One region of the Streptomyces altiplanensis genome, then DNA from elsewhere that is predicted to be linked to it. Evidence: predicted binding sites of a transcription regulator. Region 1 holds the regulator's gene; the other holds the start of a gene.
The links. The regulator HspR, encoded in region 1, represses chaperone genes until heat shock. The targets are predictions, from matches to a motif close to TTGAGNNNNNNNNNCTCAA.
Positions count from the first base shown of each region.

Region 2: lon (endopeptidase La) is a predicted target of HspR. The motif match lies at 9,953-9,971, and genes of this name have one in related genera.

Region 1 covers NZ_JBSFUB010000121.1:1,843-17,592, forward strand. The annotation lists gene pyrE (orotate phosphoribosyltransferase) at 1-28, opposite strand, end outside; gene ACWD0Y_RS32325 (aldose epimerase family protein) at 65-853, opposite strand; gene ACWD0Y_RS32330 (SRPBCC domain-containing protein) at 932-1,762, opposite strand; gene ACWD0Y_RS32335 (polyamine aminopropyltransferase) at 1,849-3,471, opposite strand; gene ACWD0Y_RS32340 (DUF2617 family protein) at 3,523-4,041, opposite strand; gene ACWD0Y_RS32345 (hypothetical protein) at 4,380-4,586, opposite strand; gene ACWD0Y_RS32350 (pyridoxal phosphate-dependent aminotransferase) at 4,724-5,935, shown strand; gene ACWD0Y_RS32355 (YbjN domain-containing protein) at 6,105-6,635, opposite strand; gene clpB (ATP-dependent chaperone ClpB) at 6,749-9,334, opposite strand; gene ACWD0Y_RS32365 (pyridoxamine 5'-phosphate oxidase family protein) at 9,457-9,873, shown strand; gene ACWD0Y_RS32370 ((2Fe-2S)-binding protein) at 9,999-10,319, opposite strand; gene ACWD0Y_RS32375 (hypothetical protein) at 10,316-10,483, opposite strand; gene ACWD0Y_RS32380 (helix-turn-helix transcriptional regulator) at 10,639-11,649, shown strand; gene ACWD0Y_RS32385 (cellulose 1,4-beta-cellobiosidase) at 12,065-14,059, shown strand; gene ACWD0Y_RS32390 (heat shock protein transcriptional repressor HspR) at 14,211-14,672, opposite strand; gene dnaJ (molecular chaperone DnaJ) at 14,674-15,750, opposite strand, start outside.
Region 2 covers NZ_JBSFUB010000011.1:73,720-89,469, reverse strand. The annotation lists gene ACWD0Y_RS08135 (styrene monooxygenase/indole monooxygenase family protein) at 1-128, opposite strand, end outside; gene ACWD0Y_RS08130 (GTP-binding protein) at 169-864, opposite strand; gene ACWD0Y_RS08125 (DUF742 domain-containing protein) at 845-1,258, opposite strand; gene ACWD0Y_RS08120 (roadblock/LC7 domain-containing protein) at 1,255-1,740, opposite strand; gene ACWD0Y_RS08115 (nitrate- and nitrite sensing domain-containing protein) at 1,737-4,619, opposite strand; gene ACWD0Y_RS08110 (hypothetical protein) at 5,000-5,782, shown strand; gene ACWD0Y_RS08105 (MarR family winged helix-turn-helix transcriptional regulator) at 5,845-6,339, opposite strand; gene ACWD0Y_RS08100 (lysozyme) at 6,586-7,419, shown strand; gene lon (endopeptidase La) at 7,528-9,930, opposite strand; gene ACWD0Y_RS08090 (nucleotidyltransferase) at 10,168-10,974, shown strand; gene ACWD0Y_RS08085 (GNAT family N-acetyltransferase) at 11,109-11,819, shown strand; gene ACWD0Y_RS08080 (RNA polymerase sigma factor) at 12,077-12,727, shown strand; gene ACWD0Y_RS08075 (zf-HC2 domain-containing protein) at 12,724-13,683, shown strand; gene ACWD0Y_RS08070 (ABC transporter ATP-binding protein) at 13,680-14,486, shown strand; gene ACWD0Y_RS08065 (hypothetical protein) at 14,483-15,750, shown strand, end outside.

The DNA of each region.
Region 1 (15,750 bases):
GGAGCAGCTCACCACGTACGTCAGTCATGCCCATGAGCTTAAAGCCGTCGTCGCCGCCGCCGTGTCACAGCCGCCGCCAGGTCCAGGTGGTCTCGGTCTCCAGCGGCTCGATGGGGGTCACGTACCGCGGCATCGTGTTGAGCCCGTTCGGCGGCCCGGTCTGCGGCTCCACGCACACCGCTTCGGCCTGCTCGTCGTACACGACGACCCACTCGGCGCGGCTGGTCACCCTCAGCTCCAGCTGCCCCGGCCAGGTGAGCGTGACGTCCACGCCGTCCGGCATCCCGAAGCAGTCGTCCCACGGGCCGGGCCGGGGCTCGGTCCGCCGCCCGGTGGGGAGGTGGTCGTCGCCGCGCTCCTCCTGCCAGGCGGGGGTGAAGTCGATCCGCACGTCCTCCCCGCCGAGGTTGCGGAGGAACCAGGGGTGCCAGCCGGCCTGCGCCGGGAAGGAGTCGCTGTACGTCTCGATCCCCATCGTCAGGGTGAGGGAGTCCCCGGTCAGTCCGAAGGCCTGGGTGACCCGGCCCTGGTACGGCCACGGGTCGGCCAGGTCGTACGTGAACGCGGCCTCGCTCTTCTCGGCGCGGGCCGTGTGCCAGGCGGTGTCCCGGCCCGTGCCGTGGATCGCGTGGGGCGGGGAGTTGAGGGGCATCCGGTGCAGGGTCGCGCCGCTGAGGAACCTTCCGTGGTCGATGCGCCCGCACCACGGCACCATCGGGAAGCAGCCGTACCGCTCCCCCTGCCGCAGCAGTTCGGTCCCGCCGATGCGCAGGCCGGTGATGCGGCAGCCGTTGTCCTGGGCGATGGTCAGCTCGGCGTCGCCCGCCGCCAGTCGCGTCTCTTGGGTGCTCACGTTCCCGACCCTAAGGTCTGCCGCCCGGCGGGGCGTGCGCGACGGCGCTGCCGACCCGCGTTCCACCGCCGCCGGGGCTCAGCGCCTGCGCCGCAGCACCCGTCCCACCACGACCGCCGAGGCCAGCACGAGTGCGGCGGCGGGGGCGACCCAGCGCAGGGTGTCGGTCGTCGAGGTCGACTGCGGGGCGGGGACCGGGGCGTACCGCCCGCGCGGCGGCGCGTGGTCGACCTCCTCCGCGCTGCGGCCGATCATGGTGCGCCGCGCATGGGCCGCCTCGGCCGGCGGCTCCGCCGGCGAGGGGACCCCGGGCACGTCCTCCAGGCCGGGTACGTCGGCCGGCGGATCCAGCGACGGCGGCGGCACCTCGGTGTCGAAGACCGACGGCCGCGGCTCGCCGCTCCCGTCGGCGTCGGCCTCGGCGTCGGCGGGGCCGGTCGCGGCGTCGCCCGCCGTGCGCGCGTCCGCCCGCGTGCCGTCGGCCGGGGTTTCCGCCAGGCGGGTGGTGAAGCGGTCCAGCAGGCGGTGGGACGCGGACAGCGTCGCCGGCGCGTCGAGCTCCGCGATGCGGCCCTCGCCGCTCGCCGTGCCCGTGTACGTCACCGTCGTACCGCCGTCGGCCTCCTTCAGCCGTGCCGTCAGCACCAGCTTGACCGACCCCGTGCCACGGACCTCCGTGCCCTCGCCCTCGACGGCGAAGGTGCCGTCCGGGCGGCCGGTGACGCGCAGGGTTCCCCGGTACGTGATCGTGTGGCCGCCGATGCGGACCCTCAGCCGTCCGGTGAGCGGACCGGACGCCTCGTCGGCGTCCTGCTGGAGGCCGGGCACGCAGCGCGCGACCCGGGCGGGGTCCCCCAGCGCGTGTCGCAGGGCCTCTGCCGGAACCGGAACGAACACCTCATGCTCCATGGGACCCGAGCCTACTCACGCATGCCCGCCCCGCACCCGCCCCTGCGAGGAATCCGCACAAGTGATCCGGCGGGTGCCACGGGCGGTCAGTGCGCGTACCGCGGGTGCACCAGGGTCGACGCCACCACTCCCGGCACCCGCGCCTCCTGTGCCGACCGCTCCCCGGCCCGGAGCACCGCCGGCGTCAGCGACCGCAGCCGGGGGGCGTCGGCCGCGAGTCCGAGGCCGGGGCGCGCGCCCCGCGCGGCGAGCACGAAGCCCCAGTCGTGCGGGGCCACCGCCGTGCCCGGGTCGCGGTCGGGGCCCCCGACGAAGCCGGAGAGGCGGCCGGTCGTACGGTACGGACGCGTCCGCAGCCCCGCGGCCCGCAGCGTCGCGTCGACCGTCCAGTAGACCCGCGGCCGGGTCGCCAGCGGCCCCGCGTGGACGGCCATCCGCCCGCCGCTCGCCAGGACGCGTGACGCCAGCCCGAAGAACTCCTGGGAGTACAGCTTCGTGCTCGGTGTGATGCCGGGGTCGGGCAGGTCCGAGATGACCACGTCGTACGGCCGCCGGCCCTGCCCCTCGTCCCGCAGCCAGGTGAACGCGTCGGCGGTCTCGACCCGCAGCCGCGGGTCCCGGTGGGCTCCTCCGTTCAGCGCCGACAGGGCGGGGTCGTCACGGGCCAGTCCGACGAGGTCCGGGTCCAGCTCCACCACCGTGAGCGACTCCACGTCCGGGTAGCGCAGCACCTCCCGCGCCGCCAGCCCGTCACCGCCGCCCAGGATCACCACGCGCGCGTGGCGTCCGCGCATCGCGGGGTGGACCAGCGCCTCGTGGTAGCGGTGCTGGTCGCGGCCGCTGACCCGCAGCCGCCCGTCGAGGAAGACGTCGAGCCGCCCGTCCGGGCCGCCGGTGACGACGATCTCCTGTACGTCCGTCTGCACGGCGACCCGCACCCCTTCCCCGTACACCGCCCGCCGCGCCGCCCGCTCGAAGTCGTCGACGAGGACCGTCGCGGTGGCGAGCAGCGCCAGCACCACCGTGTTCGCGACGACCAGCAGGCAGCGCTCGCGCCGCGTCAGCTCGCGCCGGAAGAGCCACAGCACCAGCGCCCCGCCCGCCACCGTGTTGACCGCCCCGGTCAGCAGCGCCCCGGTCAGCTGTCCGCACAGCGGCAGCAGGAGGAACGGGAAGGCCAGGCCGCCGACCAGCGCCCCGACGTAGTCCGCGGCGAAGAGGTCCGCCACGTCGCCGCTCGTGTCCCGGCCCTCCCCGCGCCGGGCCACGCGCTGGATCAGCGTCATCAGCAGCGGGATCTCGGCGCCGATGAGCACCCCGATGGCCAGCGAGAAGCCGACCAGCACGTACCGTGCCCCGCCGAGCCAGGCGAACGTCGCGTAGAGCACCAGCGCCGAGGCGCCGCCGACCAGTGCCAGCGCGGCCTCCACCAGGCCGAACCCGACCGCGGCACGGCACCGCAGCCGCTTGGCGAGCAGCGAGCCGATGCCCATCGCGAAGACCATCACCGAGAGCACGACGGACGCCTGGGTGACGGAGTCGCCGATCAGGTACGACGCGAGGGCGACCAGTTCGAGTTCGTACACGAGGCCGCACGCGGCGCAGACGAAGACCACACCGAGCACCAGGAAACGGCCGGTACGCGGACGCACAGGCAGGGCCGCCGGGGCTTCCGGCGCCGAAAGCGGCACAGGCGCATCGATCACCATGGGAACGCTACGTCACAAGAAGCTGACCGGACGTCACCCATGAGAGTGCACTTACAGGGCCGCATGCATACGTGCGCCGACCCGTGATCGCGTCGCCACCAGCCGGCCTTCCTGCGGGTACGCGTGCCAGGTGCGCCACCGCACCTGGCCCTCGCACCGCTGCGCCAGCATCGCCGTGAACGCGTGCGGACTGCCGGGAAACGTGCCCGCCAGGCCGTGGGGGTGGTCGGCGACGAGCGCGAGGAGTTCCTGCGCCCGGTTCGCGAACTGCCTCTGGGAGAGCGTCTCCACGCGGGCGGCGAATTCGTACTCCCACGTTCCGAGCCGTTTGGCCACGCCCAGTGGCAACGGCGTACTGGTGTCGGACATGCAGGCGACTGTCTCGGAACAGGAACTTCCGTCCTCCTCCAGGAGCACTTGGTGGGAGGCCCCGAGGAGTCTCAACTGGATTATGGCGCCGCCCAGTTGCAGGTCGAGCACAGCGAGGGCCGGCAGCGGCTCGCGCCCCAGCGCCCAGGCCAGATCGGCGGCGCGCGTGTCGGTGTAGGCAGTCTTGAGGGTCGTGAGCATGAGTGGGCTCCGCAAACAGGCGTTTAGAAAGGCGGACAGGGGTCACCCGGGGGTGTGTGGGGGAATTCGGGGACCGCCTGCTCGGGTCCACATGAGGTCCGAGGGCTGGTGTTCTCGACAGCGAGGGAATCACGGAGAGTGCTGCCGTCACAGCGCTTTTACCCAACTTGACGTGCTTTCCATCCCCCGGGGGACCACCCGGTTCAACTGTTCAACAGGAAAGCACCCGGCGGGAGTTCACCCGCCGGGCGCGTGGGTCTGACGTTCTGTGCGGTGCTGCTGTGGTACGCGGGGCGAAGCCTTCGCCCCGCGGTGGCGGCGGAGGCGACTGCCCCGTGTCAGTCGCCTCCGCCGCCGCCCCCTCCACCGCCGCCGCAACCGCCACCGCCGCCCCAGGACGAGCCGTCGTTCTGGCTGCCCTCCCACCAGCTGCCGCCACCGCTGTAGCTGCCGCCCGGCCCCCGGCCGCGCTTCCCCGCGAGCGCGGTCAGTCCCACGATCGCCAGCACCACGATCACCAGCAGGCCGAATCCCACGATCCCCACGGCCCTCACCGTCCTTCCGGCCCCCCGAAGCGAGGTGCTCGCTTCTTCCGTGTCTTGCGTGACCGGGTGATGCCCTCGGCGCTCCGGCGCCAAAGCAGACTTGAGCTACTCCAGAGCTTCGGCCCAGGATGGCCGTCATGACGACGCCGACAGACCAAGCACGCGGCCGGGACCACGGCCGGCGCCCCCTGCTCAACCGCAGGCTGGCGGAGTTCGGGACGACGATCTTCGCGGAGATGTCGGCACTGGCCCTGAGGACCGGTTCGATCAACCTCGGCCAGGGCTTCCCCGACACCGACGGCCCCGAGGAGATCAGGGAGGCGGCCGTCCGTGCCCTGCGCGACGGCCGCGGCAACCAGTACCCGCCCGGCCCCGGCGTCCCCGAACTGCGTACCGCGATCGCCGCCCATCAGGAGCGCTTCTACGGACTGGTCCACGACCCCGACACCGAGGTGCTCGTCACCGCCGGCGCCACCGAGGCGATCGCCGCGTCCCTCCTCGCCCTGGTGGAGCCCGGCGACGAGGTCGTCGCGCTGGAGCCGTACTACGACTCGTACGCCGCCTGCATCGCGATGGCGGGCGGCACCCGCGTCCCGGTCACCCTGCGCCCGCGGGAGAACCGGTACGTGCTCGACCTGGACGAACTCCGCGCCGCCGTCACCCCCCGCACCCGCCTCCTCCTCCTCAACACCCCGCACAACCCCACCGGCACCGTCCTGACCCGCGAGGAGCTGACCGCGATCGCCGCGCTCGCGGTCGAACGCGATCTCCTCGTCGTCACCGACGAGGTCTACGAGCACCTGGTCTTCGACGGCGAGCACATCCCGCTCGCGTCGCTGCCCGGCATGCGCGAGCGCACGGTCACCATCTCCTCCGCCGGCAAGACCTTCTCGTACACCGGATGGAAGGTCGGCTGGATCACCGCGTCCCCCGCCCTGGTGACGGCCGTCCGCAGCGCCAAGCAGTACCTGACGTACGTGTCGGCCGGGCCCTTCCAGTACGCCGTCGCCGAGGCCCTGCGGCTGCCCGGCACGTACTTCACCGGCCTCCTCGACGACCTGCGGGCCAAGCGCGACCTGCTGTCCGCCGGGCTCGCCGACGCCGGCTTCGAGGTCTACCGCCCGGCCGGCACGTACTTCGTCACCACCGACATCCGCCCGCTGGGCGAGACCGACGGCTTCGCCTTCTGCCGTGCGCTGCCGGAGCGGTGCGGGGTGGTCGCCGTCCCGAACGCGGTCTTCTACGACCACCGGGAGGAGGGCGCGCCGTTCGTGCGGTTCGCCTTCTGCAAGCGGACGGACGTGCTCCAGGACGCGGTGGCCCGCCTGAAGGGCCTGGCCGGCGGTTAGCCCGGCAGACCGGCCGGCGGCCTGGCTGCCCGCCGCGGCCCGGCCGGCGGGCATGAGAAAGCCCGGCCGGGGGCCGCGGTCGTGGTGACCGCCGCCCCGGCCGGGCTGCCGCTGAGCCACGGGGCGCACCTGGTGACGGCCGCCCCGGTCCCGCCGTGAAGCGCGCCGCTCAGGCGCCGTCTTCGCTGTCGCCCTCGGCGGAGTCGACGTCCTTCTCCAGGCCGAGCTGCTCGACGAGCCACTTGTCGAACTCGATCGAGGCGCGCACCCAGCCGACCGTCGACGAGACGAAGTGCTCCAGGCTGACGCCGGTGCCGATCAGCATCTGCGCCTCACCGATGAGACGGACGGTGCCGTCGTCGTGGGTGTGGCTGTAGACCTTGGGCCACAGCGTGCGGCGGTTCCAGTCGTCGATCAGTTCGAGGAGCTGGACCTTCTCCTCGATCGCGTGCGGCCGGTCGTAGAAGGTCCGTACCGAGAAGACCTGCTGGTCGTCCTCGCCGCGGAACATGAAGTACGTGCGGAATTCCTCCCACGGCGCGGCGAGGTCGCCCTCGTCGTCGACGACGTACTTCAGCTCCATCTGGTCGAGCAGCTGCTTGACGAGGTCCTGGTCCGGGACGACGGGGCCGGCCGGCCCTTCCGGCTGCGGTTCGGGCTGGCCCCCGAAGTTGGGAATCGAGGACGGGTCGATAGACATGTTCAGTACTCCTGGGATCTCGCGTGTGGGGTCTCGGGTGGCTGCCTGACATCGACCCTAGTCGCGAAAGCGGGCCGGGGTCCTTCGCCCTCCGCTGAACTCCGCCGAAACCACTACCGCGCGGCGCCCACGGTCAGTCCGTCCCCGTCCCGGTCCACCCGTACCGTGTCGCCGTCGGTGATCTCGCCCGCCAGGATCTCCTTCGCGAGCCGGTCGCCGATCGCCGTCTGGATGAGGCGGCGCAGCGGCCGGGCGCCGTAGGCCGGGTCGTTCCCCTTGTCCGCCAGCCAGGCCAGGGCGGCCGGGGTGACGTCGAGGGTGAGGCGGCGGTCGGCGAGGCGCTTGGCGAGGCGGCCGATCTGGAGCTCGGCGATGTGCGCCAGCTCGTCCCCCGACAGGGCGGAGAAGACGACCAGGTCGTCGAGGCGGTTGAGGAACTCCGGCTTGAAGGAGGACCGTACGACCTCCAGGACCTGCTCCTTCTTCACTTCCGCGCTGGTCAGCGGCTCGACGAGGTACTGACTGCCGAGGTTGGAGGTCAGGATCAGGATGGTGTTGCGGAAGTCCACCGTCCGGCCCTGGCCGTCGGTGAGGCGGCCGTCGTCGAGGACCTGGAGCAGGATGTCGAAGACCTCGGGGTGCGCCTTCTCGACCTCGTCGAGGAGCACGACGCTGTACGGGCGGCGGCGGACCGCCTCCGTGAGCTGGCCGCCCTCCTCGTAGCCGACGTAGCCGGGCGGGGCGCCGACCAGCCGGGCGACGCTGTGCTTCTCGCTGTACTCGCTCATGTCGATGCGGACCATGGCCCGCTCGTCGTCGAAGAGGAAGTCCGCGAGCGCCTTGGCCAGCTCGGTCTTGCCGACACCGGTCGGGCCGAGGAAGAGGAACGAGCCGGTCGGACGGTCGGGGTCGGCGATGCCGGCGCGGGTGCGGCGCACCGCGTCCGAGACCGCCCGTACCGCCTCGTGCTGTCCGATCAGGCGCCTGCCGAGCTCGTCCTCCATGCGCAGCAGCTTCTGCGTCTCGCCTTCGAGCAGGCGTCCGGCGGGGATGCCGGTCCAGGAGCCGACCACGTCCGCGATGTCGTCGGGACCGACCTCCTCCTTGACCATGGTGTCGGTACGGGCCTCGGCCTCGGCGGCGGCGGCCTCCTCCAGCTCGCGCTCCAGGCCGGGGATCTCGCCGTACAGCAGCTTGGAGGCGGTGTCGAAGTCGCCGTCGCGCTGGGCGCGCTCGGCCTGGCCGCGCAGGTCGTCCAGCCTCTCCTTCAGCTCACCGACGCGGTTGAGGCCCTGCTTCTCCTTCTCCCAGCGGGCGTTGAGGCCGCGCAGCTCCTCCTCCTTGTCGGCGAGGTCGCGGCGCAGCTTCTCCAGGCGCTGCTTGCTCGCCGGGTCGGACTCGTTCTTGAGCGCGAGCTCCTCCATCTTCAGCCGGTCGACGGAGCGCTGGAGCTCGTCGATCTCGACGGGCGAGGAGTCGATCTCCATGCGCAGGCGCGAGGCGGCCTCGTCGACGAGGTCGATGGCCTTGTCGGGGAGGAAGCGGGAGGTGATGTACCGGTCGGAGAGGGCTGCGGCGGCCACCAGCGCGGAGTCCGCGATCTGCACCTTGTGGTGGGCCTCGTACCGGCCCTTGAGGCCGCGGAGGATCGCGATGGTGTCCTCCACGGTCGGCTCGGCGACCAGCACCTGCTGGAAGCGGCGCTCCAGGGCGGGGTCCTTCTCGATCCGCTCGCGGTACTCGTCGAGGGTCGTCGCGCCGACCATGCGCAGCTCGCCGCGGGCCAGCATCGGCTTGAGCATGTTGCCCGCGTCCATGGCCGAGTCGCCGCCGGCGCCGGCGCCCACGACGGTGTGCAGCTCGTCGATGAAGGTGATGATCTGGCCGTCGCTCCCCTTGATCTCGGAGAGGACGGTCTTGAGCCGCTCCTCGAACTCGCCGCGGTACTTGGCCCCGGCGACCATCGCGCCCAGGTCCAGCGACACCAGCCGCTTGTTCTTCAGCGACTCGGGCACGTCGCCCTTGACGATGCGCTGGGCGAGCCCTTCGACCACGGCCGTCTTGCCGACGCCGGGCTCACCGATCAGCACCGGGTTGTTCTTCGTACGCCGCGACAGCACCTGCACGACGCGCCGGATCTCCTGGTCCCGCCCGATGACCGGGTCGAGCTTGCCTTCGCGCGCGGCCGCCGTGAAGTCGGTGCCGAACTTCTCCAGGGCCTTGTACTGGCCCTCCGGGTCGGGTGTGGTCACCCGGCGCCCTCCCCTGATCTTCTCGAACGTCTCCAGCAGTTTCGCGGCGCTCGCGCCCTCCTGGGAGAGTACGTCCCCGGCCTTGCCGCCCTTGGCCGCGATGCCGATGAGCAGGTGCTCGGTGGAGAGGTAATCGTCGCCCAGCTCCTTCGCCCGCTGCGAGGCGTCGGCGATGACCGCGAGCAGCTCGCGATTGGGCTGCGGCGGGGCCACGGTCGACCCCGTCACGCTGGGCAGCGCGGCGAGCACGCGCTCGGCCCCGGCCCGTACGGCCGCCTGGTCCGCCTCGACGGCGGCCAGCAGATCGATGATGTTCTCGTTGTCCTCGCCCGCGAGCAGGGCCAGCAGCAGATGCGCGGGGGTGAGGTCCGCGTGCCCGTCCTGCACGGCCCGATTGCTCGCCGACTGGATCGCGTCCCGGCTCTTGTTGGTCAGCTCTGCGTCCACTGCGCTCTCTCCTCCTCGGCGGGGCGGGGAGCTTTCTCCCTCAGCTATGACTTGTTCAGCATCCGCAAAGTTGAGTCTATTCCACTCAAGGCGAAGAAAGACAGCACGGCTACGCTGCCACCATGGCCATCGACGTACGCAACCCCGGTCCGGAGTACCTCGCCTTCTGGCGCGAGTACCACTTGTGCACGCTGACAACCCCGCGCCCGGACGGCTCGCCGCACGTCGTCCCGGTCGGCGTGACGTACGACCCCGAGGCGGGGCTCGCCCGCGTCATCACCAACAAGACCAGCACGAAGGTCGCGAACGTGCAGGCGGCGGGGCCGGACGGGGCGCGGGTCGCCGTCTGCCAGGTCAAGGGCGGTCACTGGGCGACGCTGGAGGGGCGGGCGGTCGTCCGTACGGAACCGGAGCTGATCGCGGAGGCGGTACGCCGCTACGCCGAGCGGTACGAGCGCACGCCGGCGCCGAACCCGGACCGCGTGCTGATCGAGATCACCCTGGACCGCGCGATGGGCCGGGCTCCGGGCGCGGCCTGATCAGGGTCCGGGCCCGGAACCCGCTCCGGGTCCGGGCAGCACAGCGGCGCCACCGTGTTCAGGTCCACGGTGGCGCCGCTGTGTGGGGGAGCGCCTGAGCGATTTGTAACGACGGGGGAATCGCTTCAGGCGCTGCGGGGGGTGGCAGTGCTGGTTTCTGGTTCGAACAGCTGGTGGTCACGCTGGTCGAGATTGACGAACACCATGCCGTAGCGCACGACACAGCGAACGGGCTTCGGCGCCCCTCGGGGCTTGCGGAGGCACCGGTAGGCACGGACGTCCTCATCCTCTTCACGCGCGACCAGGATCGGCTCGCCGAACAGGGTGACCATCAGCGAGTCGCCACGGTGGGGAATGGCCGTGACCAGGTCGATGAAGTGCCACCCCGAGCGGTAGGCAGTGGCCATCTCGCGTCTGAAGGTGCGGTCGTCCGGTGGGACGGTCATGCGTCCGTCTCGGCCGGCGCGACGCCCCAGCCGGTGTCCGACGGACCTTCCGCCTGTACGTTGCCCCAGCCGGTGTCCGGCGGGCCGGCCAGCTGAGAGTTGCCCCAGCCGGTGTCCGGCGGCGAGTCCATCACGCCGCTGCCACCCAGGGCCCCGAAAGCCACGGCCACAGAGAAAGCAACGGCAAGCGCCGAGCGAAGCAATATTTTGTACATGGTCGGCTTCGTCCTCACTTGAAGGTTTCCTCTCCCCCGTGTCACAAAGACGATGGCTCATTCAGGCACGTCAACGCCACAGAACCGATGCATCATGTTCCTGCATGTTCAGGACCCTGGGGGGTGGAGATTTGCCTATAAATGAATCAAAACCGACACATCCCCATGCCGTCACCGAGCTGTGTGACGACGGAGCGGAGTTCTATGCCAGCGCCCTGAGCGCGGGACGGATAGCGCGCGCCGAGGTGCATACGGCCCCGTGTCTGCTGGATTTCGCCTTGCTGCATCCCGATCCGGACGACGAAACGTGGCTCCGTCCGGTTCCACCGTCCGTCGCACTGGCGCAGCGGCTCCACCCCCTGGAACGGGAGATCCAGGACCGGAGACGCCATTCCGTCGAACTGACCGAGTCCTTTGAGCCGTTCATGGCCATCAGCGCCCAGGACCCGGCGCCCACCCACGCGATCACCGTGCTGGAAGGCTTCGCCCGGATCAACGCGGCGCTCAACCTCGCCACCGCGGAGTGCCGCAACGAGGTACTGACGATCCAGCCCGGCGGGCGGCGCACCGAGCACATCCTCAACCAGGCCCTCGAACGCGACAGGCCGCTGATAGACCGCGGGGTCCGGATGCGCACCCTGTACCAGCACACCGTCCGGCACAGCCAGGGCACGATGGCCTACGTGGACCGGATAGCCGACGGAAAGGTCGAGATCCGGACGCTCGAAGAACTCGTCGAGCGGCTCATCATCTGCGATCAGACGGTCGCCTTCATCCCGGCCCGCGACGACCAGCAGGTCGCTCTGGAACTCCGCCACCCCGGCCTCGTCCAGTACCTGATCGGCGTCTTCGAGCAGTTCTGGCAGCGGGGCGTGCCCCTCCAGGAGCAGGTCTCCTACAAGCACACCCCCGACGGCATATCCGGTGTCCAGCGCTCCATCGCCAAGCTCCTCGTCGAGGGGTACGTCGACGAGGCCATCGCCCGCCGGCTCGGCATGAACGTACGGACCGCCCGCGCGCACATAGCCAAGCTCGCCGCCACCCTCGGCAGCGGCAGCCGCGCCCAACTCGGCTACCTCATCGCCCAGTCCGGCATCCTGGAGCAGGACCACTGACCACCCTCCCCTCCTGACCACGATTTCGCCACCGCCATCTTGTTGCACCGCGGGAAACGGGGCCCCGGATGAGCGGAGACGGGGAAGAACCAGCGCGTTCACATGGCAGCCGGGAACGGCGCGGCGCCGCGATCCGGCTCCGCACCGAAACACCGGCGAGGCGGTGGCCCGCAGGACGGGCATCGGCGTACGGACCCGCCACGCCCGCACCGCCACACTCGTGCAGGCGCTCAGCGCCTCGGGCCGGACCCGCCCCGGGGCGCTGCCCGTCCGCTCCGGCACAGCCGGGGCGCCCCGTCCGCATCTTCCCCAACCCGGCCTGGCGAAGCGGTAGTTTCACACCATCTCCATCTGTAAAGTCGTCCTCCCCCCACGTCTGTGACTCCTCTTCTCCAACAGAAAAGAGCTGCCGGCCGTGCACGTGGACACCCGCACCACCCTCCGCGCCGTCGCCACGGCCACCGCGCTCGCCATGAGCACCGGAGCGCTGTACGCACTCGGCGTCACCCCGGCCTCCGCCGCCTGCGCCCCGCCCACCTGGCAGGCGCAGTTCTTCGCCAACACGACGTTCACCGGAACGCCCGCCGCGACCGTCTGCGACGCCGCCGTCAGCGAGAACTACGGCACCGGCGACCCGGCCGGCGTCACCCTCCCCCCGGACGGCTTCGGCGTCCGCTGGTCCCTGACCCGCGACTTCGGCTCCGGCGGTCCCTTCACGCTCACCGCCGAGGCGCTCGACGGCATCAGGGTGTACGTCGACGGGGTGCGCCGGATCGACCTGTGGCAGGACGTCACCACCGTGCAGAGGAAGACGGCCGACATCACGATCCCCCGGGGCGTCCACACCCTGCGCGTCGACTACGCCGCCTTCACCGGCTCGGCGAGCGTCAGGTTCGGCTACGCGCCGCGCACTTCGCCCGACGTGGACACGGTGCCGCCGCTCGCCCCCGCGGGCGCGAGGACGGCGTACGACACGGCCACGCGCAGGGCCGCCGTCACCTGGTCGCCGAACGCCGAGATGGACCTGGCCGGATACCGCGTCTTCCGCCGCCTCAAGGGCACCGGCACGTACCTCGACGTCACGGGCGCGCCCCACATCACCGGCACGACGTACACCGGCGTCCCGCCCGCGACCGGCGAGGTCTGGTACTACGAGGTCCGCGCCGTCGACCGGGCCGGCCGCGAGGGTCCCGGCAGCGCCGACATGCCCGTCACCACCGTCGACAGGACGCCTCCCGCGGCCCCCGCCGGCCTCGCGGGGAAGCAGGAGGACGGCGACACCAACTCCCTGAGCTGGCAGGCGGCCGCGGACGCGGTGAAGTACGAGGTGTACCGCGCGGCCGGAGACTCGCGCGAGTACGCGAAGACCGCGACGGTGGAGACCCCGGCCCACACCGATTCCGGCCTCGACCCGGCGGTGGCGTCGTACAAGTACACGGTCAAGGCCCTGGACGCGGCCGGCAACGCGTCGCCGTACGCCCCCCACGTCACCCTCTCCCACGACACCGCCCCGCCCCCGCCGCCCACCGCGCCCGCCGTCACCGCCGAGGACGACACGGGCGTCACCCTGTCCTGGCGGAGCGGGGCCGCCGCCGGCACCGAGGCGTACACCGTCTACCGCGCCCCCGAGGACCTCGACGTCGAGACGGTGGTCGGCACGACGGAGGCGCTCACCCTCCGGGACACCACCGGCCAGGCGGGGCAGCGCTTCCGTTACCGCGTCGCGGCCGTCGACGCGGTGGGCAACGAGTCGGCGAAGACGGAGTGGGTGCACGGCCGGCGGGCGGTCGGCCCGGACGCCGTACCGACCGCGCCGCAGGAGCTGACGGGCACGCTCACGGGCGGCCGGCTGGAACTGGGGTGGGCGGCGGGCCCGTACGTCCCGGTGACCGGGTACCGCGTCTACAGGAGCGCGACGAGCCCCGTCCCCACCGGCGCCGGCGCGGAGCCCTACCGCGTCACGCAGGACCCCGCCCTGACTGTCGACGACGTCCCGGCCGACGAGCGCGGCCACTTCTACGCGGTCGTCGCCGTGACCCGGTACGGCGTCGCCTCGCCCGCCTCGGGCTCCTTCAAGCCCGTGTACCGGGCGCACCGGCCGCCCGCCGCGACCCGGATCTACGACGTGTCCGGCCACGACGGGATGGTGTGGTTCGTCTGGGACCACGTGGAGGCCGACGAGGGCGCGCCCGCGGTCACCGGCTACCGCGTCTACCGGGCGACGGAGCCCGGTGTCACGAAGGAGAACGCGACCGCACTGCCCCTGACCACGGACAACGAGTTCAGGGACACGGACGTGACCAACGGGACGGCGTACTACTACGCGGTGGCCGCGGTCGACGCGGAAGGCGGCGAGGCGTCGCTGTCGGCGGAGGTCTCCGCGACGCCGAAGGCCGACGCGGCCCCCTGACCAGGGGGCGCTGCCGGAGCGCCGGGCCCGCGGGACGATCACGCCCGGCGTTCCCCGCGCGGAACCGGTGCCGCGCCCCGGACACGCCGAAGGGGCCGGCGGACATCATGTCCGCCGGCCCCTTCGGCCGGGCCGCGGGGCTACGGCCTGTTCAGGTCTTCTGCTCACCCGGACGTCTGCCCGGCCGCCAGACCACCAGCGCGCTCGCCTGCTGCACGTCCTCGTACCGGACCAGGTCGCGCCGGTACGACGCGTGCACCTGCGCCTCGCGCTGCTGCAACGCGACCGCCGCGCCCTCCACCGCCGCCGAGAGTTCGGCGACGCGCTGCTGGAGCGCGATCACCTGGTTCTCCAGCTCGATGATGCGCTTGATGCCGGCCAGGTTGATGCCCTCGTCCTGCGACAGCTGCTGCACCTGGCGGAGCATCTGGATGTCACGGGCCGAGTAGCGCCGGCCGCGCCCGGCCGTGCGGTCGGGGGAGACCAGGCCGAGGCGGTCGTACTGCCGCAGGGTCTGCGGGTGCAGACCGGAGAGCTGTGCCGCGACCGAGATGACGTACACCGGCGTCTCGTCGGTCAGCTGGTACGGATTACGGCGCTGGCGCGGGTCCATCTCATGCTCCCTTCGCGGCCTGGAACAGCTCAGCCCGCGGGTCCTCCCCCGCGGTCGCCTCACGGTAGGACTCCAGTGCCTGGCGGGCCTTGTCGTCAAGGCTCTTGGGCACTTCGACCTCCACGGTGACCAGCAGGTCGCCGCGGGTGCCGTCCTTGCGGACCGCGCCCTTGCCGCGGGCGCGCATCGTGCGGCCGCCCGGCGTACCGGCCGGCAGCTTGAGGGTGACCGGCGGCCCGCCCAGCGTCGGGACCTTCACCTCGCCGCCGAGCGCCGCCTCCACGAAGGTGACGGGCACGGTGACGGTGAGGTTGTCGCCCTTGCGGCCGAAGACGGGGTGCGGGTCCACGTGGACCACGACGTACAGGTCGCCGGCCGGACCGCCCCGTTCACCGGGACTTCCCTTGCCGCGCAGCCGGATCCGCTGGCCGTCGGAGACACCCGCCGGGATGCGGACCTGCATGGTGCGCGAGGACTGGGCACGGCCGCTGCCCTTGCACACGTCGCAGGGGTCCTGGGCGATGAGCCCGCGGCCCCGGCAGTCGACGCACGGGTCGGTGAGCGAGAAGCCGCCACCGCCGCCGCGCGACACCTGTCCCGTACCGACGCAGGTCGGGCACACGCGGGGCGTGCCGTTCTTGTCGCCGGTACCGGAACACGCCTTGCAGGGTGCCTGGCTGGACATCCGGAGCGGGACCGTGGCCCCGTCGACCGCCTCGGTGAAGCTGAGCGTCACCTCGGACTCGATGTCCTGGCCGCGGCGCGGCTGCGTCCGCGCACCCGGACCGGCACCCCGGTTGAACAGGCCCCCGAACACGTCCCCGAGGCCGCCGCCGAACCCGCCGGCACCGCCGGTCTGGGCCCCGCCCTGGGCGCCTCCGAAGAGGTCGCCCAGGTCGAAGTTGAAGGTGCCGCCACCGGCGCCCGGGCCCGGACGGAATCCGCCGTTCCCGAACAGAGCACGCGCTTCGTCGTACTCCTTGCGCCGCTTGGGATCACCGAGGACGTCGTTCGCCTCGGAGATCTCCTTGAAGCGGTCCTCCGCCTTGGCGTCGCCCTTGTTGGCGTCCGGGTGGAA
Region 2 (15,750 bases), on a different contig from region 1:
ACCCGGCCCGACCGGATCTCGTCCGCCGTGCGGTTGGACATCAGGGTGACCTCGTACCCGCGGCTCTGGAGTCCGAGGGCGAGCTGGAGCCCGGACTGACCGGCTCCGACTATGAGTATCTTCCGCATGGCGGGGTTCTCCGTTGCTTGGCTGTTCGGTGGTGCGGCGCTATTCGGGCGTGGTCGTGAGCGCATGACCGACGAGGGCGAGCAGCGACTCGACCACCGAGAACCGCTTGCGCGCATCCATGATCACGACCGGTACGTGCGCCGGTACGGTCAGGGCTTCCCTGACGTCTTCGACCTCGTACGCCGTCGTTCCCTCGAAGTGGTTGACGGCGACGATGTACGGCAGTCCGCAGCTCTCGAAGTAGTCGAGCGCGGGGAAGCAGTCGGACAGCCGGCGCGTGTCGGCCATGACGACCGCGCCGATCGCACCGCGCACCAGGTCGTCCCACATGAACCAGAACCGCTGCTGGCCGGGCGTCCCGAAGACGTACAGCACGAGGTCGTCGTCGAGGGTGATGCGGCCGAAGTCCATCGCGACGGTGGTCGTGGTCTTGTCGGGCGTCGCGGTGAGGTCGTCGGTCTCCTCGCTCGCGGTGGTCATCACCGCCTCGGTCTTGAGGGGGGTGATCTCGGAGACCGAGCCGACGAAGGTCGTCTTGCCCACGCCGAAACCTCCCGCGACCACGATCTTGGTGGCGATCGGGGCCCGGGTACGGTCGGTCTGCCAGTCCTGGGCGCCTTCGTCCGCCTCCGGCGGCAGGACCGGGGCGGGCAGGGGCGGCTGTGCCCGGTCCGGGACCGACGGTATGGGCCCGGTGGTGCGGGCCTGGAAGGTCTCAGAGACGGCGGAGTCCACTCAGCACCCTTTCGAGCAGCGCGCGGTTGGGCTGGCCGGGGGCGTGCCCGGTCCCGTACACACGGATCTTTCCTTGGTCGGCCAAGTCGCTGAGCAGCACACGGACCACGCCCAGCGGCATCTTCAGCAGTGCGGAGATCTCCGCGACCGTACGCATGCGGCGGCAGAGCTCGACGATGGCCCGCATCTCCGGCATGACACGTGTCTGGAGGCCGCCGTTGGTCAGCTCGCGCCGCTCCTCGGGGGCTTCGATCGCCGCCACGAAGGTCTCGACGAGCAGGACGTGCGTGAAGCGGGTGCGGCCGCCGGTGAGCGAGTACGGGCGTACGCGGGCGGGCCTGCGGCCCTCGCCCCGTACGGGGAGTTTGGCGGCGGACGTCGGCGTCGGCGTCACAGAGCACTCTCCATCGATTTGCGCAGCTCGCTGCGGAGTTCGGGGGTGAGGACGTGTCCGGCACGGCCGACGAAGAGCGCCATGTGGTACGCGACGACGCTCATGTCGCAGTCGGGTGAGCCGTGCACGCCCAGCAGCGAGCCGTCGCTGATCGACATGACGAAGACGCTGCCCTCCTCCATCGCGATCATCGTCTGCTTGACGCCGCCGCCGTCCATCAGCTTCGCGGCGCCCTGGGTGAGGCTGGCGATGCCCGAGACGATGGTCGCGAGGTCCGCGCTCGATCCCTTCGGGCCGTCCTGGCCGGCGGCCGGGGAGGCCGGTCCGGTGTTCCGCTCCGGGTCGGAGGAGAGGAGGAGCAGCCCGTCGGACGACACGACGGCGACCGAGAGAAGCCCTGGCACCTCCTCGACGAGATTGCTCAACAGCCAATGGAGATTGCGGGCTTCGCTACTCAGCCCGAATGTGCTGGACGCAGTCAACTGCGTTCCTCCTCAACTGTGTCCCCCTTGGTCTCTGGACGTTCCCCGTTGCCTGAGATCTCTGCCTCGACGTCGCGACGGCCCTTGATCGCGCCCTGCTGGAAACCGCCGAGCCGACGCCGCAGGGCGTCCGCGTCGACGCCGGTGGAGCGCTCCTTGGGCTGGGCGGGGCCGGACTTGACGATCTTGGGGGTGCGCTTGGGCAGTCCCTTGTCCGTGACCGGCTCGTCGGTGGCCGGGCTGTCAGCGACCGGCTCTTCGGCGGCCGGGTTGTCCGTGACCGGGGTGTCCGTGACCGGCTCTTCGGTGGCCGGCTCTTCGGTGGCCGGCTCGTCGGTGACCGACTCCGTCTCGGGTGCGGCGGGCTGCCTGGGCAGCCGCACCGTCCGGGTCGGCTCGTCGGCCGGTGCCCCGGTGTCCGCGTCCCCGTCGGCGACGCGCTCGTGCGTGTCGGGTGCGATGGCGTAGGGCCCGGGAGCCGGCGTCGCGGGCTCGGCAGGGCCGGTGGGCTCTGCGTCCTGCGCCGACTTCTGCGCGTCCTCGCGGATCGACCGCTCGGCCGCCGCCACCAGCGGGTCCTCCAGACCCTCCCGCGGCGGCTCGCCGAGAACCGAACGCCCCTGCAGCGCGTTGGAGTTGGCCTCCGCGACCGACCCCGGGAGGTTCAGCGTGGGCGCGTCCCCCGCCACCGGCACGGCGGGCGGCGCGCTCACCGGCGGCGCCTCGGGCAGCAGCGCGGCCGGCAGTACGACGACCGCAGCGATGCCGCCCTGCTTCTGCTCGCGCAGCGTCACGCGTACGCCGTGCCGCGCGGCCAGCAGCGCGGCCACGTGCAGGCCGATGCCGCCGTCGGTGCCGTCGCCCGGCTCGTACGCACAGGGTTCGGCGAGCCGCGCGTTCAGCTCGGTGAGGCGGTCCTGCGTCATGCCGATGCCCTCGTCCTGGACGGAGAGCATCACCTCGCCGCTCTCCAGGAGCCAGCCGGAGAGCTCGACCTTGGCGTCCGGCGGGGAGAAGGAGGTGGAGTTCTCCAGGAGCTCCGCGAGGAGGTGGCTGAGGTCGTTGGCGGCGAAGCCCGCGACCTGGGCGTGCGGCGGGATCGACCGGATGTCCACCCGCTCGTACCGCTCGATCTCGCTGACGGCGGCGCGCAGTACGTCGACGAGCGGCACCGGGCCCTGCTGTCCCTGCCCGTGCTCGGTGCCGGCCAGGACCAGCAGGTTCTCGCCGTGGCGGCGCATGACGGTCGCCATGTGGTCGAGCTTGAAGAGGGTGGCGAGGCGTTCCGGGTCCTGCTCGCGCTCCTCCAGGCTCTCGATGATGCCGAGCTGGCGCTCCACGACGCCGAGCGTGCGCAGCGAGAGGTTGACGAACGTGGAGTGGACGGTGTGGCGCATCCGCTCCAGCTGCGTGGCGGCCTCGGCCACCTGCTCCTGGAGTTCGGCGCGCTGGGTGGCGAGGGTCTCGCGCTGGCCGATCAGGTGCGTACGGTCACCGGTGAGCTTCTCCACACGGGCGCCGGCCTCGGCGAGCCTGGCGTGCAGCGTGTTGAGGGACCGTACGACCTGGGCGAACTCGTCGTTGCGGCCGGTGAAGCGGATCGGCTCCACGGCGGTCGTGCCCGCGGCCCCGCCGTCCGCGGTCCCGCCCTGTGCGGCCTCGGCGCCCGCGGCCTGCGGCCCGGCGGCCAGCCTCGCCGCGCCGAGCCGCAGTACGGCCAGCGGGCGGGTGAGCGTACGGGCGACGGCCGTGCTGGCGCCGACGGCGAACAGCAGGCAGGCACCGGCCAGGGCGATCCGGAGCTCCAGCGCGGTGACGTCGTCGTCGCGCAGCCGGGAGAGCCGGGTGACCTGCGCGGAACCGAGGGAGGACTCGACGCCGCGCATCAGGTCGATACGGGCCGACAGGGCGGCCTCGGCCTTCGCGCGGTCGGTGCCGAGTTCGGCTTCGGAGAGCCGGGGCTGGTCGGTGAGACGGGTGAGGTACTCCTCGGCGGTCTTGACCTCGGGGCCGGTGACGGTGGCCTTGAGCGACTCGCGGGCGGTGGACCCGGCGGCCTGGTCGAAGTCGGCGAGCGCGGCGAGTTCGCGTACCCGTGACTGCTGGGCCGCGGCGCTCAGCGCGTCGCGGGCGCGGGCGCCCGGGGAGTCCGGGTCCTCCTCGGCGGGGACGAGGAGTCCGGTGACGGGGTCGACGCGGCTGCCGGTGTTCTCGCGCGGCACGGACAGCGCGGCGAGCAGGAGCCCGCGGGTGGCGGCGGCCTGTTCGACGGCCCGGCTGAGCGCGGCGGGCGCCCGGGTGGCCTCGGCGGCGCGCGGAGGCGTCCTGTCGGCGAGCTCGCCGGCGAGGTCCTGGAGCTTCTCGATCGCCTCGGTGTATGCCTTGTGGGCCTCCAGCGCGGTGCCCTCGCCGGTCAGGGCCTCCCTGCGGATGCCGGGGATCCTGGCCAGGTCACGGCGCAGGCCGGCGGGGGCGACGAGTTCGATCTCGTCCATCTGCCGGTCGACGCGGGCACTGTGCTTCTCCGACAGTCCCTCGGCCTTGCCGTCGCGTGCGGTGCCGTCCTGGGCACCGCCTCCGGCGCTGTCCCCGGCGCCGTCCCCGCCGCCGCGTCCGGCCGCGATGTACGCGGTGACGTCGTCGCGTTCGTCGGCGAGGGAGTGGGCGAGGGTGACGGCCTGCCGGTTCAGTTCGGCGAGGGTGACCAGACGCTGGGAATCGGAGAGTTCGGAGGAGGCGCTGAGGATGGCGGGCGTACCGGCTGCGAGGACGGTGACGCCGACGACGGCCACGCCGGCGACCAGCCGACTGCGTACCCGTACGGTGCGTTCGGTCCGCTCGCCATTACCGCTATCGCCCCGAGGCCGCTTTTTCTGCACCGGTGCTCGCATTCTTGCTTGACTCGTCTGCTCATGTGGCCGAGGTGACGACTCGTCACACAAGAGAGCGCCCCCACCCCAGGAATGGCTTCAGACCATTCCAGCGCTTTTGGGAAGAAGTCGCGCATCACCCGCTCCGCCACTTGAACGAGTGAACAACACTCGGGAGTTGACGAACAACTTCTGATCCGGCCCGCCTCGCGGGCGCGCGGTGCGCCGGTTGGAAGTTCCGCCCGGCCTTTGGCAGGATGCGCCCCCGCAGCTTCGCGGAGTGCCTCATTCCGCCCATAAACCCGCGCCTCACCTGCTGGTACGGGCCAATTGGCGGCGCAGAGGAAGCCGTCGGGCGGCGCCCGGCGGCCTCATGCAGACTTGACCGCATGCGCTTCGAACTGGCCACGGCCCCCGGGGATCCCGAACGCCCCAACGAGGACTGGGCGTCTGTCGCCCTCCCCGCCACCGGCCGGGGCGGGGCGCTCGTCCTGCTGGACGGCGTGACCCCTCCGACGGGCGACGACGGATGCCTGCATTCGGTTCCCTGGTTCACCGCCAAGCTCGGTGGCGCACTGATCGAATTGTCCACTTCTCGGCTGGATTTGCCCCTCGCCGAGATCCTCGCGGAGGCCATTCGCCGCACCGCCGACGCCCACCGCAGCACCTGTGACCTTTCTCACGTGCGGACGCCGCAGGCGACAGTGGTTCTGGCGCGCTGGGGTGCGGAGGAGATCGAACACCTGGTGCTGTCGGACTCGGCACTGCTGCTGGAGGCTCCGGACGGCACGGTGCGCGCGGTGCTCGACGACCGCCTCGGCCTCGTCCCCCGCGAGGTGCTCTCCTCCCTCGCCGCGACCGACGCCCTGCGCAACACCGAGGGCGGTTTCTTCACGGCGGCGGCCGATCCGGCGGTGGCAGCACGGGCGGTGACGGGCACGGATCCACGGGCCCGGGTACGGGCGCTGGCGGCGCTCAGCGACGGGGTGACGCGCTGGGTGGACATGTTCGGCGAGGGCGACTGGGCGGACTGCCTGGGCGTACTGCGCAAGGAGGGCGCCCAGTCCCTGATCGACCGCGTCCGGTCCCTGGAGGCCGACGAGGCGAGGGCGCCGCTGGTACGCCGCTGGAAGCGGCACGACGACGCGGCGGTGGTCTACGCGGAGCTGTGAGCGGGGCGGGACGGCGGCGGAGAGCGGAGACGTGCCCACCCGGGGCCCTCCGGGGGCCCGGCTCAGCTCTCCGCGCGGCTGTTCAACTGGTGCAGCAGGCGCGCGAGCTCCGCCACCTCCGCACGGTCCCAGTCGGCCAGCTTCCGTACGTAACGGGCGCGGCGCGCGTCCCGTACCCGCCGGAAGCGTGCGCGCCCCTCCTCGGTGAGCGCGACCAGCGAGGCCCGGCCGTCGGCCGGGTCGGGCTCGCGCGTGACCAGGCCGAGCTCCTCCAGGGCGCGCAGCTGCCGGCTCATGGTCGCCTTGCCCACGCCGAACCACGAGGCCAGCTCGGTGGCCCGCTGCCGGTCCGCCTCGTCGAGCCGTACGAGCAGCCCGTACGCCGCCGGCTCCAGGTCGGGGTGGACCTCGCGGGCCATGTCGCCGGAGGAGGCGCGGGCCCGGCGCAGGAATACGGCCAGTTCGCGTTCCAGGGCGAGGAATTCGTGGTCCACACCGCTCACCTCCGGAACGCGCCCGTCATCCGCTCTTCCGCTTCCGTGCACGTCAGGACTCATCGCGCGCTTTCCTCACCCCTGAAGTTTTCTTTCACCAGCGGCCATTGCCGCAGCTCCGCCAGTATTTCGCAGGTTTAGACCAACGGCAGCACCCGGGCCCCCTTCCGCACCGCCTGTCTACGTGCGTAGCTTCATTGCTGACATGTCCACACCAGTGGCTTTGTCGACAGGTCGCCCGACCGGGCCTGCCGGACCAGTCCTGTCCCCAGCACCAGCATCCCCACCGAGCCTTTCGGAGGCACGTACATGCCCGTGCACAGATCCGGAACGGCCCGCCGCCCGCGCACCGCGGCGGCCGGGATTCTCCTCTCCCTCCTCTCCGCTCTCGCCCTCGTCCTGACCCTGCCGGGTGCGGTCACCGCCGCCGAGAAGCCCGAACGGGGCTCGGCCCGTATGGGCATGGGCGTCGTCAAGCACGACGGTCAGGGCGGCCTGCCGCCCGGCACCCGCGTCACCCAGACCGAAGGCGTGGACGTCAGCAGCCACCAGGGCAACGTCAACTGGTCCTCCCTGTGGACCAGCGGCGTGAAGTGGGCCTACGTGAAGGCCACCGAGGGGAACTACTACAAGAACCCCTACTTCGGACAGCAGTACAACGGCTCGTACAACGTCGGCATGATCCGCGGCGCGTACCACTTCGCGACACCGAACGACTCCAGCGGCGCCAACCAGGCCAACTACTTCGTCGACAACGGCGGCGGCTGGTCGCGCGACGGCAGGACGCTGCCCGGCGTGCTGGACATCGAGTGGAACCCCTACGGCGCGCAGTGCTACGGCAAGACGCAGAGCGGGATGGTCGCCTGGATCCGCGACTTCCTGAACACCTACAAGGCCCGCACCGGCCGCGACGCCGTCATCTACACGGCGACGAGCTGGTGGAAGACCTGCACGGGCAACTACGGCGGCTTCGGCTCCGTCAACCCGCTGTGGATCGCCCGCTACGACACCATCGTGGGCGAACTCCCGGCCGGCTGGGGCGTCCAGACCATGTGGCAGTACACCTCCACGGGTCCCATAGTCGGCGACCACAACAAGTTCAACGGCGCCCTCGACCGCGTCCAGGCCCTCGCCAACGGCTGACCGGCCGCCTCGCGTCCCTCGTTCTCACACAGAAGCACACGCAGAAGCCCCCCTCCCTCGCTGTGAGGGAAGGGGGCGTTCCGCAGCCGGGTCACCGACAGGCGTCCGTCACGCCGCCATCGGCACCCGTACCTCTGCCGGAGCCAGTGCGATCTCCAGGACCTGGCGGACGTCCGTCACCGGGTGGATCTCCAGCTTGTCCAGGATCTCGGCCGGGACGTCGTCCAGGTCGGCCTCGTTCCGCTTGGGGATCACCACCGTCGTGGTGCCCGCCCGGTGCGCCGCCAGCAGCTTCTGCTTCAGGCCGCCGATCGGCAGGACGCGGCCGGTCAGGGACACCTCGCCCGTCATCGCCACGTCGGTGCGGACCAGCCGGCCGGAGAGCAGCGACGCGAGGGCCGTCGTCATCGTGATGCCCGCGCTCGGTCCGTCCTTGGGCACCGCGCCCGCCGGGAAGTGGATGTGCACGCTCCGGTCCTTCAGGTCGCCGACCGGCAGCTCCAGTTCCGCGCCGTGCGAGCGGAGGAAGGAGAGCGCGATCTGGGCGGACTCCTTCATGACGTCGCCGAGCTGGCCCGTGAGGGTCAGGCCCGCTCCGCCCGTCTCCTTGTCCGCCAGCGACGCCTCGACGAAGAGCACGTCGCCGCCCGCACCCGTGACCGCGAGACCCGTGGCCACGCCCGGGACCGCCGTGCGGCGCTCCGCCGGGTCCTGGGCGGACTCGGGGACGTGGTGGGGCCGGCCGATCAGGGCGCGCAGGTCGCCGTCCGTGATCGTGAACGGCAGCTTCCGCTCGCCCAGCTCGCTCTGCGCCGCCACCTTGCGCAGCAGGCGCGCCACCGACCGCTCCAGGTTCCGTACGCCCGCCTCACGGGTGTACTCGCCCGCCAGCTTGCGCAGCGCCGAGTCGTCGAGGGTGACCTCGCCGGGCTCCAGACCCGCCCGCTCCAGCTGGCGCGGGAGCAGGTGGTCGCGGGCGATGACGACCTTCTCGTCCTCCGTGTAGCCGTCGAGCCTGACCAGCTCCATGCGGTCCAGCAGCGCCTCCGGGATGGCCTCCAGGACGTTGGCGGTGGCGAGGAAGACCACGTCGGAGAGGTCGAGTTCGACCTCCAGGTAGTGGTCGCGGAAGGTGTGGTTCTGGGCGGGGTCGAGGACTTCGAGCAGCGCCGCGGCCGGGTCGCCGCGGAAGTCGGAGCCGACCTTGTCGATCTCGTCGAGGAGGACGACGGGGTTCATCGACCCGGCCTCCTTGATCGCGCGCACGATCCGCCCGGGAAGAGCCCCCACGTACGTACGGCGGTGTCCGCGGATCTCCGCCTCGTCGCGTACGCCGCCGAGCGCGACCCGTACGAACTTCCGGCCCATGGCGTGGGCGACGGACTCGCCGAGCGACGTCTTGCCGACGCCGGGCGGGCCGACGAGGGCCAGCACCGCGCCGCCGCGACGGCCGCCGACGACACCCAGGCCGCGCTCGGCCCGGCGCTTGCGGACCGCCAGGTACTCGGTGATGCGCTCCTTCACGTCGTCCAGGCCGGCGTGCTCGGCGTCCAGGACCGCCTTGGCGCCCTGGATGTCGTACTGGTCCTCGGTCCGCTCGGTCCAGGGGAGTTCGAGGACGGTGTCGAGCCACGTCCGGATCCACGACCCCTCCGGGGACTGGTCGGAGGACCGTTCCAGCTTGTCGACCTCCTTGAGGGCGGCCTCGCGCACCTTCTCGGGCAGGTCGGCGGCCTCGACGCGCGCCCGGTAGTCGTCGGACTCGTCCTCGCCGTCCTTGCCGTTGATCTCGCGCAGCTCCTTGCGCACGGCGTCGAGCTGGCGGCGCAGCAGGAACTCGCGCTGCTGCTTGTCCACGCCCTCCTGGACGTCCTTGGCGATGGACTCGGCGACGTCCTGCTCCGCCAGGTGCTCGCTCAGCCACTTCACGGCGAGCCTCAGACGGGCCACCGGGTCGGCGGTCTCCAGCAGCTCGACCTTCTGGGCGGTGGTGAGGAACGGCGAGTAGCCGGAGTTGTCGGCGAGGGCGGAGACGTCCTCGATCTGCTGGACCCGGTCCACGACCTGCCAGGCGCCGCGCTTCTTCAGCCAGCTGGTGGCGAGCGCCTTGTACTCCTTGACCAGCTCGGTGACCGCTCCGGGGAGGGGGTCGGGCAGCGTCTCCTCGACGCTCGCGCCCTCGACCCAGAGCGCCGCGCCGGGCCCTGTCGTCCCCGCGCCGATCCGGACGCGGTCGCGGCCGCGGATCAGGGCGCCGGGATCGCCGTCCGAGAGCCGCCCGACCTGCTCGACGGTGCCCAGGACGCCGATCGCGGCGTACGTGCCGTCGATGCGCGGAACGAGAAGGACCTGCGGCTTGTTGCCGCTGGAGCGGGCGGCGGCCTGAGCGGCCTCCACCGCGGCGCGTACGTCGGCGTGGGAAAGGTCCAGGGGCACCACCATTCCCGGCAGCACTACCTCGTCGTCGAGCGGCAGCACGGGCAGGGTGAGCGGATTGGACGTCGATGCCATGATCTCCCCTTCGGCAGTGAACTTGAGCTATGCCGACTCAATGCTTGTGAGCTCCCGAATGTTCCCGGGCACGTGTTCGCTGTGAGCGATCAGCGTGCGGCCTCGCGCACGGCGGCCGGACGGCGGCCGCCGCCCGGGACGTTTCGGCCGGCCCCCGCCGATGCGCACGCGCGAAGCCGCGGCGCCGCCCCGGAAATTCGCTCGGTGACACACAGCGGCCCGAGGCACAGTGCCCCCATGAGCGCACGAGGGCTGAACCACGACGGGACGATCGCACGCGAAGGCGCGCTGGACCGGGTGCCGGCAGCGTTCGCCGGCGCCGTCGACGCGGCCCGCGCCCACCTCACCGAGACGTTCGGCGGCGCACGGCTGCACAGCGCCTACCTCTACGGCAGCGTCCCCCGTGGCACCGCCGTCCCCGGAGTCTCCGACCTCGACCTGCTCCTCGCCCTCCACCACGAGCCCACCGAAGCCGACCGCGCCGACGCCGAGGCGGTCGAGGCCGCACTGGACGGCGCGTTCCCCCAGCTCGACGGTGTCGGCGCCCTGCTGTTCAGCACCCGCACCCTGCTCAGCGATCTCGAACGCCACGATCTCGGCTTCTTCGTCTCCTGCCTCTGCACCCCGCTGCTCGGCGCCGACCTCGCCGAACGGCTGCCCCGCTACGGCCCCACGGCCCTGCTGGCCCGGGAAACGAACGGCGACCTCGCCCTCGCGCTCCCGCGCTGGCGCACCCGGACCGCCGAAGCCACCACGGACGCCGGCCGCAGGGCCCTCGGCCGCGCCGTCGCCCGCCGCCTCGTCCGCACGGGATTCACCCTGGTCATGCCCCGCTGGGGCGGTTGGACCAGCGACCTCGACGAGTCCGCCGAACTCTTCGGCCGCTACTACCCCGAGCGCGCCGGGCAGATGCGCTTGGCCGCAGCCACCGGCCGTGCCCCCTCGGCCGACCCGGCGGTACTCGCCACGCTCGTCGACGACCTGGCCCCCTGGCTCGCCGCCGAGTACACGGCCACGCACGGCGAGAAGGCGCCGCGCCCCTGAACGGCACCCGTCGCCTCCGCCGTCGGCGGCCTCCTCCCGTATCGCGCCTCCCGTATCCCGCCCGTCCGCCGCATCCCCCGAAGACAGTATGTAATGATCAGAATGCAGATTGGACTATTACATCAGGAGTGCAGATGACATCCCGGGCCCCTTCGCCGCTCTTCGGTTCCACCGCCGACGCCGTCCGTGCCTGGGTCGACGGGTGGGTCGTGTCCCGGGGCGCGGCGGACCCCGTGCCCCGGCCCTGGGGCCTCACGGTCGATGTCGGTCTTCCGCACCACGCCACCCGGCACGTCATGACCGACGCCGACGAGGCGACGGTCCGCAAGCTGGCCGAGGTGTACGCCGCACCGGCCGTCTCGCTCAAGATGTTCCTGGAGCCGGAGACGGTCGCGCCGTGGCTCGGCCCGGGGTGGAGGACGGACGGGCCCGGCTGGCTGATGACGACACCGCTGCGGCCGTTGCCCGGCACGGGTACCGGCACCGGCACCGGCACCCCCGAGGGCTACACGCTCAAGTCCTGGCGGCGCGGCGGCGTGACGCGCCTGTTCGTCGCCGCCCCCGACGGCGGGTTCGCCGCGCGCGGCCAGGTCGCCCCGACCGGCAGGACGGCAGTGGTGGACCAGGTGGAGACGGCCCCCGCGCACCGGCGCAGGGGTCTGGGCGCGCTGGTGATGCGTACGCTCCAGGGCGCGGCGTACGAACAGGGCGCCACGGTCGGGATCCTGGGCGCGACGACCGACGGGCGGGGGCTGTACGAGTCGCTGGGCTGGCAGGTGTGGGCCCCGTTGACCGGCGTGACGTACGCGGCCGGGGCGGGCCGGGAGACAGGGGCCCCGGCGTGACGGCGGGCCCCGGCCCCGGCGGCGCCCTCGATCCGTCGTTCCGGGGTTCCGGGGCACGAGGACCGCGCGGCTGCCGGCGGACACGGGCGCTGCTGAAGCGGTTGCGGCACGTGCCGGTGCGGTACGGGGAGGAACCGGGCGGCGCGTGAGACGCGGCGGGGCGGGGGTGCGGCGCTCGGGTGCCGTCTTCCCGCCGCGCGTCCGCGCCCGCGTGAACCGTTCGCCCCGACGCGGGCGATAGAGAGAGCGTGAGACTGATGCGCCCCTCGGGGGGAGACCGGAACGGCACAGGCACCGGCCTCGGCGACGACGCGGCGCTGCTGCGCGCCGTCGCCCGGGGGGACTCGGAGGCGCTGGCCACGCTCTACGACCGGCACGCCGGGTGGCTGCACGCCCGGCTGGCCCGGCGGTGCGCGGACCCCGAGACCGTACGGGAGGTCCTCCAGGACACCTTCGTGACGGTCTGGCGGTCCGCCGGGACGCACCGGGGCGGGGAGACGGGCGGGTGGCTGTGGGTGATCGCCGCGCGCCGGCTGGTGGACGCGCAGCGGGCGCGGACACGGGCGGAGCGGGCGGAGTACGCCGGGTTCGCGCCCGCCGGAGCGGCGCAGTCGGCGGAGGAACGGGTGCTGGCCGGGCTGGAGTACGGCGACGTGGGCACCGCCCTCGACCGGATCTCGCCCGAGCTGCGCGAGGTCCTGCGCGCGACGGTGGTCGACGGGCTGACCACCCGCGAGACCGCCCGCCTGCTCGGTCTGCCGGAGGGCACGGTCAAGACCCGGGCCATGCGGGCCCGGCGCGAACTGCGCCGGGCGCTCGCGGAACTGGGCGCACTGGACGGACCGAACGGACCGCACGCACTGGACGGACTGACACGCGGCAGCGAGCCGTTGGGAGGCACCGCATGACGGCGGCACGGCACACGGCATGGCACGTGGACGACACGCTGGCGGCGCGTTACGCGGCCGGCACCGTCGCCGAGACGGACGCCTGGTCGCTGGAGAAGCACGTCGAGGCATGCGCGGCCTGCGCGGCGCGGGTCTCGGCGGCGGTACGGGCCGGCGCGGCCGGCCCCGCGCTGGCGTCCGTCCGGGAAGCGGTGCTCGCCGCCGCGACGCCGCCGCCGCGGACACCCTCCACCGCCTCCGCGTCCCCCACCCGGACCACACGGACCGCCAGATCCGCCAGGTCCGCCAGGTCCGCCAGGTCCGCCCGAGGCGCCGGGGGGCGTCTCGGGCGGATCGTGTGGGGGGCCGGGCCCGCGGTGCGGGGGGCCTGGGTGGTGGCGGTCGTACTCGTCGGGGCGGGGGCCGTCGGGCTGGCGTACGGCGCCGGGTACGACGGGGCCCGGCCGCTGCTGCTCGCGCTGGCGCCGCTGCTGCCGCCGGCCGGGGTGGCCGTCTCGTACGGCCGCCACGCCGATCCGATGTACGAGATCAGTGCCTCCACCCCCTCCGGCGGACTACGGCTCCTGCTCGTCCGGACGGCCGCCGTGCTCGGGGTGAGCCTCCCGCTGCTGACCGCCGCCGGGGCCGTACTGCCCGGCTCCCCCGGCGTTCCCGGCGCGACCGCCTGGCTGCTGCCCGGGCTCGCGCTGGCCCTCGGCGCGCTGGCCCTCGGATCGTACGTCGGGTGCCGGACCGCCGCCGGAGTCATCGGCTCGGCCTGGGTGCTGGCCGTCGTGGTGCCCGTGGTGACCACGCCGGGGCACGGCGGGATCCGGGGCCCGGGCGTCCTGGCCGTTCCCCTCGCGCAGTACTTCGACGGGCCGTCGGCCCAGGGCGGCTGGGCCGCCGCTGCCGCACTGTGCGCCGGGCTGCTCGCCCTGCGCCGTACCTCCTTCGACCGACTGGAGTCCTTGTGAGCACCACCGCGGCCACGGCCGTCTCCGTCGCCGGGCTGACCGTCCGGCACCGCAGGACCACCGCGCTGGACTCCGTCGACCTCCGCTTCGGCACCGGAGTGCACGGTCTGCTCGGGCCGAACGGAGCGGGCAAGACCTCCCTGATCCGGGTACTGGCCACGGTCGCCGCACCGACGGCGGGCAGGGTCGAGCTGCTGGGCGGCGACATGTCGGGGCACCGGGAACGGTCGGCGGTGCGGCGCAGACTGGGCTATCTGCCCCAGGAGTTCGGGTACTACCCCGGCTTCACGGTGCGGGAGTTCGTCGCGTACGTGGCATGGCTGAAAGAGATGCCCGCGGACGCCGCCCCGGAGGCGGTGGAGCGGGCGGTGGAGCGGGTCGGTCTCTCGGACCGCATCGACGCGAAGGTGAAGTCGCTGTCGGGCGGCATGGTGCGGCGGGCCGGTATCGCGCAGGCCGTCGTCAACGAGCCGGACATCCTGCTGCTCGACGAGCCGACCGCCGGTCTCGATCCGGAGCAGCGCGTCGAGTTCAGGGCGCTGCTCCGGGAACTGGGCACCGCTTCCACCGTGATCGTCTCCACCCACCTGGTGGAGGACGTGGCGGCAGCCTGCACGGCGGTCACGCTCCTGGAGAAGGGCCGCGTCGCCTACCGCGGCACACCGGAGCAGCTGGCCGCGCTGGGCACCGGCGACGACGGCCCCGCCCTGGGCGACAACCCCATCGAGCGCGGCTACACCGCCGCCCTGCGCACCCACCGCGCGGCGAACGCGGCAGCTGCCGGCGCGGGAGCGACCCGATGACCACCACCGGCAGCGGTGTCCGGACCCGTACCCCCGCCCGTACCGGGACCGGACCGGGCACCCCGGCCGGTCCCGGTGACGCCACCACCGCGCCCGGCCGCCGACGGCTGCCCGCGCCCCTCCGGGCCGAGCTGCGGCGCGGGATCGCGCCCTGGCTCGGAGCCGCCGTCATGGTGACGCTGGTCGTGGCCATGGCCCCCAAGGCATCGTCCTGGCAAGGCAGCTGGGGCGAGACGCAGAACCTGCTGCACTCCGCTTCGGCCCTGCTCGGCGGCCCGCTCGTGGCTGCCGCCGGATGCTGGCAGGCCGGGCGCGAGCGCCGCCGCGGCATGACGGAACTGCGGAGCTCCACCGTCCGTACGCCACTCGCCCAGACCCTCCTGTGTCTCGCGCCCCTGTTGCTGTGGGCCCTGGCCGGATACGCCGCCGCCGCGGCCGCCGTCTCCCTCGCCACCTGGCCGTACACGTCCGGCGGCAGCCCGCTCGTCTCGATGGCGGCGACCGACGCGACCTGGCTCGGGACGGCGGCCGTCCTGGGGTTCGTCACCGGCCGGCTGGTCCCCTGGCGGCTGACCGCGCCCGTCGCCGCCGCCCTCATGTACGTCGTCGTCGGTCTCCCCTCGTACTTCTCCTCGAACGCCCAGTTCCTCACCCCGGTCGCCAGGACGGAGGCCGACCGGTACCTCCCCGTGTGGTGGCAGGGCCCCGTCATGATGCTGTGGCTGGGCGGTCTCGGTGCCGCCGCGCTGCTCGCGTACGCCGCCCGCCGCCGGGCCGTCGCGCTGGTGCCGCTGACCGCCGCGCTCGCCGCGGCCGTCCTCATCACGCAGACCGGCTACGGGATGTGGCAGAAGGCCCCGGCCGCGAGCCGCGTCGTCTGCGGCGGGTCCGCCCCGGAGATCTGTGTGAACGGCCTCGACGGCAAGCTGCTCCCCGAGGTCACCAAGGCCCTGGCCGGCCTCACCTCCCGGCTGGAGGGCGTCGAGGGAGCGCCGGCCGCCTACCGGGACCGGCTCCGGCATCCGGAGGCGGCCGGGGACGAGGCGGCGCTGCCGCCCCTGACGCGGGGCTGGAGTGTGACGCGCGACAGGCTGGCCGCTCCCGACGAGTACGCCCACCAGGCCGCGGGGCTGCTGCTGCTGCGGGAGTGTTCCAGCAGCGCCTACGGCAAGGACAGGGACGGCGCCGAGCGGGTCGCCCTCACCGACGAGGCCGTACAGAACTGGCTGGCACCGGCCGACGGCCCTCCCGGGCACGCCTTAGG